Regions from separate parts of the Exiguobacterium sp. TDN 0502 genome, predicted to be linked through region 1. Evidence: predicted binding sites of a transcription regulator. Region 1 holds the regulator's gene; the other holds the start of a gene.
The links. Region 1 encodes LexA, which represses DNA repair genes until DNA is damaged. Its sites were predicted from a motif close to CGAACATATGTTCG; they were not measured.
Positions count from the first base shown of each region.

Region 2: the regulator LexA is predicted to act here: its motif matches at 2,540-2,553, upstream of ACRPK8_RS10395 (NUMOD4 domain-containing protein).

Region 1 is NZ_JBOZGJ010000004.1:18,863-23,205, forward strand. It holds gene glpK (glycerol kinase GlpK) at 1-1,136, opposite strand, end outside; gene ACRPK8_RS05900 (MIP/aquaporin family protein) at 1,176-1,877, opposite strand; gene ACRPK8_RS05905 (metal-binding protein) at 2,064-2,534, opposite strand; gene lexA (transcriptional repressor LexA) at 2,567-3,181, opposite strand; gene yneA (cell division suppressor protein YneA) at 3,394-3,681, shown strand; gene ACRPK8_RS05920 (YneB family resolvase-like protein) at 3,727-4,343, shown strand, end outside.
Region 2 is NZ_JBOZGJ010000008.1:149,985-154,327, reverse strand. It holds gene ACRPK8_RS10415 (bifunctional transcriptional activator/DNA repair enzyme AdaA) at 1-480, shown strand, start outside; gene ACRPK8_RS10410 (DNA alkylation repair protein) at 477-1,523, shown strand; gene ACRPK8_RS10405 (GNAT family N-acetyltransferase) at 1,524-1,865, shown strand; gene ACRPK8_RS10400 (shikimate kinase) at 1,902-2,480, opposite strand; gene ACRPK8_RS10395 (NUMOD4 domain-containing protein) at 2,613-3,140, shown strand; gene ACRPK8_RS10390 (methyl-accepting chemotaxis protein) at 3,188-4,343, opposite strand, start outside.

The DNA.
Region 1 (4,343 bases):
GCGCGAACGAAATGCTCTTTATCTGTTCCGCGTGTTAATCCGAAGATTGCACCACGGACATCGGAATCCCAGTACGGCGCGCCGAGACCGACGAAGGCAGGAACGACATAAACACCGTCTGTCGAATCGACTTTCGCTGCATAACCTTCCGAATCTTTCGCATGTTTCAGCATCCGGAGTCCATCACGAAGCCACTGGATTGCAGACCCGGCGACGAAGATGGAACCTTCGAGCGCATATTCTACTTTTCCGTCAACGCCCCAAGCGATCGTCGTCAACAGTCCATTGTCAGAAGAAACGGCTTTTTCACCCGTGTTCATGAGCATGAAGCAACCTGTACCGTATGTGTTTTTCCCTTCACCGGCTTCGAAGCACGTTTGACCGAAGAGTGCGGCTTGTTGGTCACCGGCGATCCCGGCGATCGGTACTTCGTAACCGAAGAAGTGATAAGGGACTGTTTTGTCATAAACTTCACTCGACTGACGAACTTCAGGTAACATGGAAGCCGGAACACCGAGGATATCAAGTAATTCTTCATCCCATTTTTGTTCGTAGATGTTGTACATCAATGTCCGAGAAGCGTTCGTATAGTCTGTGATGTGCGTTTTTCCACCAGACAGTTTCCAGACGAGCCACGTATCGATCGTACCGAAGAGCAATTCACCTTTTTCGGCCTGCTCACGGGCACCTTCGACATTGTCGAGGATCCACTTGACTTTTGTACCGGAGAAGTAGGCATCAATCAGGAGTCCTGTTTTATCACGGAATTTCTGATTCAAGCCTTGTTCCTTCAAATCATCACAGATGCCTGACGTTTGGCGTGATTGCCAAACGAGTGCGTGATAGACCGGTTTACCTGTTTCTTTGTTCCAGACAACAGTTGTTTCCCGTTGGTTCGTAATACCGATTCCGGCAATTTGGTCAGGTTTAATGTCTGCTGTTCCGAGTGCTTCAGACATGACAGCGAGGATCGAACCCCAGATTTCGTTGGCATCATGTTCGACCCAGCCTGGTTGCGGGAAGTACTGTTTGAATTCCCGTTGTGCCGAGTTGACGATTTTCCCATCATGATCGAAGATGATCGCACGTGAGCTAGTCGTACCTTGGTCGAGTGCTAGGATATACTTGTTTTCCATTTCGAAATCCCCCTTGAATGAATGATGTCTTTATCCGGATTAGAATAAAAGTTGGTAAAGGAACACGGCGATTGCCCCGCCGATGATTGGACCCACGATAGGAATCCATGAGTATCCCCAGTCCGAAGTTCCTTTATTCGGAATCGGAAGAATAGCGTGTGCGATACGCGGTCCAAGGTCACGGGCCGGGTTGATCGCATACCCTGTCGTACCACCGAGCGAGAGACCGATGACGACGACAAGTAAACCGACGATCAGTGGGTTTAATCCGTCTGCGAACTGATTAGCGCCCAATGCTAAGATACCGAAGACGAGAACGAATGTCCCGATGATCTCGGAAATCAAGTTCGACGGCGTGTGGCGAATCGCTGGTCCTGTAGCAAATACACCGAGTTTTGCAGCTTGATCATCAGTCGCTTCAAAATGTTTCATGTAATGAAGCCAAACAAGAACGGCGCCGATGAAAGCTCCAATTAATTGTGCCGCGATATAAACCGGAACTTCACTCCATGGTAAAGCTGAGTTTAGAGCCAGAGAAATCGTGACAGCCGGGTTTAAATGTGCACCACTTGCTGCAGCCACATAAACACCCGTCATGACGGCAAGACCCCAAGCGAGCGTAATGACGATCCATCCGCTGTTTTCCGATTTCGTCTTTTTCAAGACGACACCGGCGACGACACCATCCCCAAGCAGAATGAGAATCATCGTTCCAATCAATTCACTTACAAAGTTGCTCATGCAAAAACCCTCCCTTTGGATTAAAGCAGATAATGGCCTTTCCCCTTTAAACTACTCCGAATTGAGAACGTTTTCAATACATATAATTGAAATATAGGAATGGAAATTTTTTATTTTGATGTTTAAAAATACGTAAAAGTGGATAAGAAAAAACCTCTTCCTACCTACTGTGAGGAAAAAGAGGTGTCAGCGGCGACGCTTTTTTCGTTTTTTAGGACGAAACCAGCTACTGGAATAATCTAGTAGGATATGAATCGTGCTTGCTACCATGATCCCGACGATAAAAGCGGGTAAGGAAGCGAACCAGGTGTCAATCGTGTCAGCATCTAAAACCTGAAAATATAGGCTGAGAAACAGCAAAGGAATCAGAATCGCGGCACTGTAGAGAAGCCGGATGACATCCCCGATGATCAATCCGTGTGACCAGATCGAGCGGTGGGGCATGATTTTGACATAAGGCATCCATAAGACTCGAAATGGTCCGAAGCGATAGTAGGGTTCCGACTTTAAATCGAGGTCGGGTGACAACCAAAGAGTGCCGACAGCAATCCCGATGGCAGTCGGTAACCAGTCCGTTTGCTGTGTTGCGACCGAATACGCAACGTAACCCGTCAGTGCAACGGTGTTGACGGTATCATGTACATTTCCTGAAGGCATGAAAAAAGACCAGTCGTAAACTGGTCCCTCCGTCAATGAATCGTCCGATACACGCCGATTACCTTACCAAGAATCGAGACATTATCGAAATACATCGGATCCATCGAGTCGTTTTCTGGCTGTAGACGTACCTGTTGATCTTCTAAGAAGAACCGTTTCACCGTCGCTTCGCTATCTTCGGTCATAGCCACGACGATTTCTCCGTTTTCTGCTGTGTTTTGTTGGCGCACGATGACACGATCGCCGTCAAGAATACCTGCGTTAATCATGGATTCACCATCAATCGTCAACATGAAGACCGTTTCATTCCCTACATAATGTGCAGGAAGCGGGAACTGTTCTTCGATATTTTCGATTGCTGTAATCGGAAGACCGGCTGTGACTTTCCCGATGACGGGAACATGGACGATAGCTTCCGTGATTTCTTCAGGCTTATCAAGCAATATCTCAATCGCACGTGGTTTCGTCGGGTCACGGCGAATCATTCCCCGTTTCTCGAGTCGATCCAAATGACCGTGTACCGTCGAGCTAGACGCGAGTCCGACTGCTTCTCCGATTTCACGAACTGATGGTGGATACCCCTTCAGTTTCACTTCAGAGACGATGTAGTCGAGAATCTCTTGTTGGCGCTTAGACATTTTCCGCATACGAATTGCCACCTCTTTCTGGATTGAAGTTTGAAATGTAAGAATATATGTTTCTAAATTCACTATAACATAGAACGAATGAGCGTACAAACAATTGTTCGACATTTTTGTGTTGACCGAACACGGGTTCTGTGTTTATTATGAGTTATGCGAACAATTGTTCCGCGAACATTTATTCTAACTCATTCATTTCATATCTGGAGGGATTCATGATGATTCATACGATTCGTACTCATGCTTTTTCAATTCTCTTCTATGCTTTAAGTATTGCCTTCGTGATCTTTTTACTCACGCCGCGTCCGGATGAAAAAGTGGCACAGCTGATGACAGCGTCCGTAACGGTTGACGAGAACGCTACAGTCGAACAAATTGCTGAAGTTTACAACGACGGTTCGATGTCTGATGAAGAATACGTCAATTGGTTGATCAAAAATAATGATGTCGAGACAAAACATGTCATCTCAAAAAGCAAAATCGTTGTACCAATCGCACAACAATGACAAAATGGAAAAGTTGTGAAAGAACGAACAGGGATGTGAGGTACGATGAAGGTCGTGATTTATTGTCGGGTGTCGACCGACAAAGAAGCACAAGATAGTTCAATCGAACGCCAACGGATGGAACTTTCAAAAGTTGCGTCGCATAAAGGATTTGATGTCGTAGAGATCGTCTCTGAAAAAGAGAGTGGATACGATGTTGATCGTGAAGGGATGTTAACGGTACTTGATTACGTGACACGTGACGCGGTCGATGCGGTCCTCGTGACGGATGATACCCGAATCGGGCGAGGAAATGCGAAAATTGCCATTTTGCATACGTTTAAAAAACATGGTGTCCGCTTGATGACGCTTGATTCCGATGGTGAATATCAGCTTGCGGATGCGGAAGCGATGGTCCTTGAGATCGTCTCACTCGTGGAAGAATACCAGCGGAAACTGCATAACGCAAAAATCGCGCGTGGTATGCGACGGGCGGTCGAACAGGGATTTCGGCCGGAACGTAATCTCAACCGGCAAGGGGAGAATGCCGGACGGAGCCGAAAGGATGTTCCGATTGAAGAAATCGTTCGTCTTCGTGAACTTGGATTGACGTTTTCTGATATTGCGATCACGCTGCGGGGAATGGGGCACGATATTTCAAAAGCCACCGTCAATCGACGTTA
Region 2 (4,343 bases), on a different contig from region 1:
ATGCTAGCGATTGCTGACGATCAACTCTTACATCTGCTCGAGTTCGTCGACCGACGCGGACTCGAACGGGAAATCGAACGGATGCGGCTGAAGGCGCGTGCCGTCATCGTGCCCGGGGAGTCACCGGTCTTTGAACAGATTGAAGCGGAGCTCCGTCGTTACTTCAAAGGAGAGCCGGTATCGTTTCAGACGCCACTAATGCGATACGGGACACCATTTCAACGTCGCGTCTGGGAAGAACTCGAGCGGATTCCGAGTGGAGAGACGATCTCGTACCAAGAGCTGGCGATCCGGATCGGTCAGCCGACTGCCGTTCGCGCCGTCGCACGAGCGAATGGAGCGAACCAACTGGCAATCGTCATTCCGTGCCACCGGGTCATTCGGACGAATGGCGATTTAGGTGGATACGCGGGTGGACTCGCACGCAAGGAAACATTGCTCAAACTGGAGCGCACACAGAGGGGACTGGATGAAGGATGAGTTTGATTAAAGATGTGTTTTCACCGAGTTGGCTCGACCGCTTAGGAGCAGCGGTCGACGTACCGGATTTTCGAAGGCGAGTCGAGCAGAGGGACTGGGAAGAACTCGCGTTTAAGCAACGTGTCCGTCGTGTGGCTGAGACACTCGAGACAATCTTGCCGCCGTTTCCGGACGCAGCGGGAGAACTAGAGCGGCTCGCACCGAAGTTTACCGGGCTACCGGGAATTGTTTTTCCAGAGTATGTCGAACGGACGGCAGACCTTGCTGATTGGACGCTTGCGTTAGCGACACTTGCCAAGTTGACGCCGCATTCGACGTCGGAGTTCGCCGTTCGCCGCTTTTTACTTGCTGATCAAGAACGTTATCTCGAGCAGGCGCTCCAATGGACAAGATCAGACGATGAACACGTCCGTCGTTTAGCGTCCGAAGGGACACGACCGCGTTTACCATGGGGACAAGCGATTCCGCGTCTGATTGCTGATCCGCGTCCAGCATTACCGATTCTTGACGCCTTACTACAGGATCCGTCACTCTACGTCCGAAAAAGTGTCGCCAATCATTTGAACGATATTTCAAAGACACATCCGGAATACTTGATCGAGCGAATCGAACGTCACTTAGGAACAGATTCGAACACGGACTGGATTTTACGCCATGCTTCGCGGACGTTACTGAAGCGCGGAAATCCAGAAGTGTTGCAGTTGTTCGGACACGTCACGCAAGGTGAGGTAGAGGTGACGGATTTAGTCGTCTCACCGGTGACGATTGGTCAAGAGCTACAGTTTTCGTTTCAAGTGCATAGTTCCGTTGAGCAACGTCTGCGTCTTGAATATGCGATCGATTACGTCAAACAACGCGGAACGAGTCGGAAGGTGTTTCAACTGCGGGAGCGGGAAGTTAAAGGTGTCCTGCACATTGAACGACGCCAATCATTTCGGAACATGACGACACGTGTCCATTATCCGGGAACACATACACTGACGATTTTGATTAACGGAGAGGCTTACGCGACAGCAACGTTTGAGGTCGAGGAGGGGAGCTGAATGCAAGGACGACATCCGGATTTTACGACGTCACGGCTGTTGGTCGAAGCAATGGATGAAGCATCGGGTTGTAAGTGGACGCTGCATGCGTTGCGTGAAAAAACGATCGTCGGAACGATTACCTTTACATGGAATGGATCGATCGGAACCTTACGTTATACAACGACGGATGAGGACGATCAGCACGGATACATCACAGAAGCACTGACATCGATTCTATCGTATCTCGCGCGGACGTTATTACTGACGCGTGTCTACGGCGAAGCAGGCAGTGAGACGGTCTGGCGTCGAAACGGATTTCAGTTGCAGGCGAATCGATCTGCACGCGAACTCCATCACTAAAGCCCCGCCTGCTTGAGCAGGACGGGGCTTTAGTGATTAGACCGTTGTTTTAGACCAGTTGAAATGGTCGCAAATCGCTTCAGCGCTTTCACGTGCACTTAATTGTTCCGTATCGAGGAAGAGGTAGTTGACGTCCGGTAGTTCGCCCGGCAGCGAACGTGTCCGGTATCCGTCTGCCGTCTCGCGTAAGTCTTGTTCAGAAGCAGCGAGATCACGTTTCGTTACTTTATGCGTCAATCGGTTTTCGGTCGTGTTCCGGTGCAGGCGGGTTGCGACCGGCGCATCCAGTTCAACGATATAGACGTCGGCACCTGCTTGTTCGAATAATTCGACTGTCTCTTCAATGAACTCGAGACCGCCGCCGTCGACACCGAATAGACAGAGAAATGTAAACAGGACACCTTCGAGGGAGCTGTTCGCCATTTCTTTGAACATCTCGCGCCGAATCGTATCCTTTAAGCGGTGATGTGCAGGTTCGGAGAAATCAAAATAAGGCAATAACAGATCGATCGTCTGGTGGTTATGAAAAACTTTCATCTCCGTCAACCGTTCGATTTCCTGACCAATCGTCATCTTTCCGACCGCTTGCGGACCAAGTAACAAGACAAATTTCATGAGTAGGCCTCATTTCCTTTTTCTGCTAAGAATAGCACATTCCGATGAGCGACATCACTAGAACGTTTGTTCGTAATTTGATATAATTCAAATATGAAGTCCCGTCGTGTCCTTGTCTGAAGGAGGACAACCATGCAAGAACAATGGAAAGCCGTCATCGGCTATGTAGGTATATATGAAGTCTCATCGCTTGGTCGCATAAGATCGCTCGACCGGACGATCGTGACGTGTCGCGGCGTCCGGCAACGTCGAAAAGGTGTCCTGCTCCGTCCACGGCTCAATCGGGAAGGGTATCGCAAAGTCACGCTCTATCAACGTGGTCGAGGAGAACGGATACAGGTCGGTCTACTCGTTGCGCAAGCCTTTCTGACGACAGACGTCACGGAAGCGCGACTCGTCAGGCGCAACGGCAAACGGGCTGACGATCAGTTGTCGAATTTAGAAATTCTGCCTTCAATCGATCAGCAGTATAACGAACTACTGGGTGAGTTCGATCTCTTGTTAGGTCAACATGTGACGCTGTCGCCATTTCAGATTCGAACGATTCGCGCGCAGTATGAAAAAGGGAAGACGATTCGTCAATTGGCAGAGCAGTATCAGGTGACGGAAAACCGGATCCGCAACATCATCGATAAGAAGGAAGCACGTTATATCGGCTGAGAACAGAGGAAAGGAGCGCTTACCAGAGATGGGAGGCGCTCCTTTTGTTAAGATGGCGATTCACTCGAGCGAACGGTCTGTTGCAACGAACTGATGCGAGACTCGAGTACGGCGCTATGTGTCTTCAGTTCTGTTTGCTGAATGACGTGGTGTTGCATCTGTTCCCCGAGCACCTGGCTGTAAGACGAGAGTTCTGACATCAACTGCTGAACCGACTGTAGATGTTCCTGCATGCTCAATTGGACGTCTGCGACGATCTGACGCTGGTGTTCGACAGTACCCAGTGTCGTTTCGATCGTCGTCGCTTCAGTCAGCATCTGTTTCAAGTGCCCTGTTGCCGTCATGAGCTGTTGCGATGTTGAGAGAAAACGTTCCGTCATCTGCGAGAGGGCTTGTTCAACTTGATCGAGTCCTGTCGTCCAGGTCTGATTGACCTGCCGGATATGATCTGTACTCGTTCGGATATCGATTGCGAGTTTTTCGACTTCCTTAGCGACGACCGTGAAGCCACGACCGGCTTCTCCGGCACGCGTTGCCTCGATCAGCGCGTTCAGCGACAAGCGGCGTGTCTCTTCAGCAACGCGCTGGATGTGCGAAATTGAGGTTTCCATCTGTTGCTGTAGATGTGAGGTCTGTTGCAAGATTTGTTCCGTCGTCGCGGCTTGTTCCTTTAGCAAGTGGCCTTCTTGTTGCAGTGTCTCGAGGGTCGTATGATTCGTCTCGACGGTCTGTTGAAAGCGGGTCACGGCATGTTGGCTGTTCAGAAGTGTCGTTTGCATTTCGCTTAACGCATCGTGTCCTTGTGCCGTCAAACGTGCTGATGCAACGATCGTCTGGTCCATCTGTGTTGATTGCGCAAGTAAGGAACCGGCGACTTCGTCGACGGCTTGCACCGATTGATCCATCGCGGATAACCGCGAGGAGAAGTGGGGCTGGACGGACTCGAGTTCCTGACTGGCTTGTTGCATCTCGGTCGTTAAATCTCCAATCTGTTGCATCAATTGATTGTATTGAAAAGTCAGTTGTTGTAATTCAAAAGTTGTCGTCTTGAGCGTTAACGGACGATACGAGCGCTTCGCATGCGCTTCTTCAATCTGTAGAGCGAGTTTCGATAACGGTGCCAGTTGATGTTGAATTCGCCAGCGGATTAAGAGGCTGATACTGACAAGCGTGACTACGCTCACCCAGACGAGTGTCCAAGCT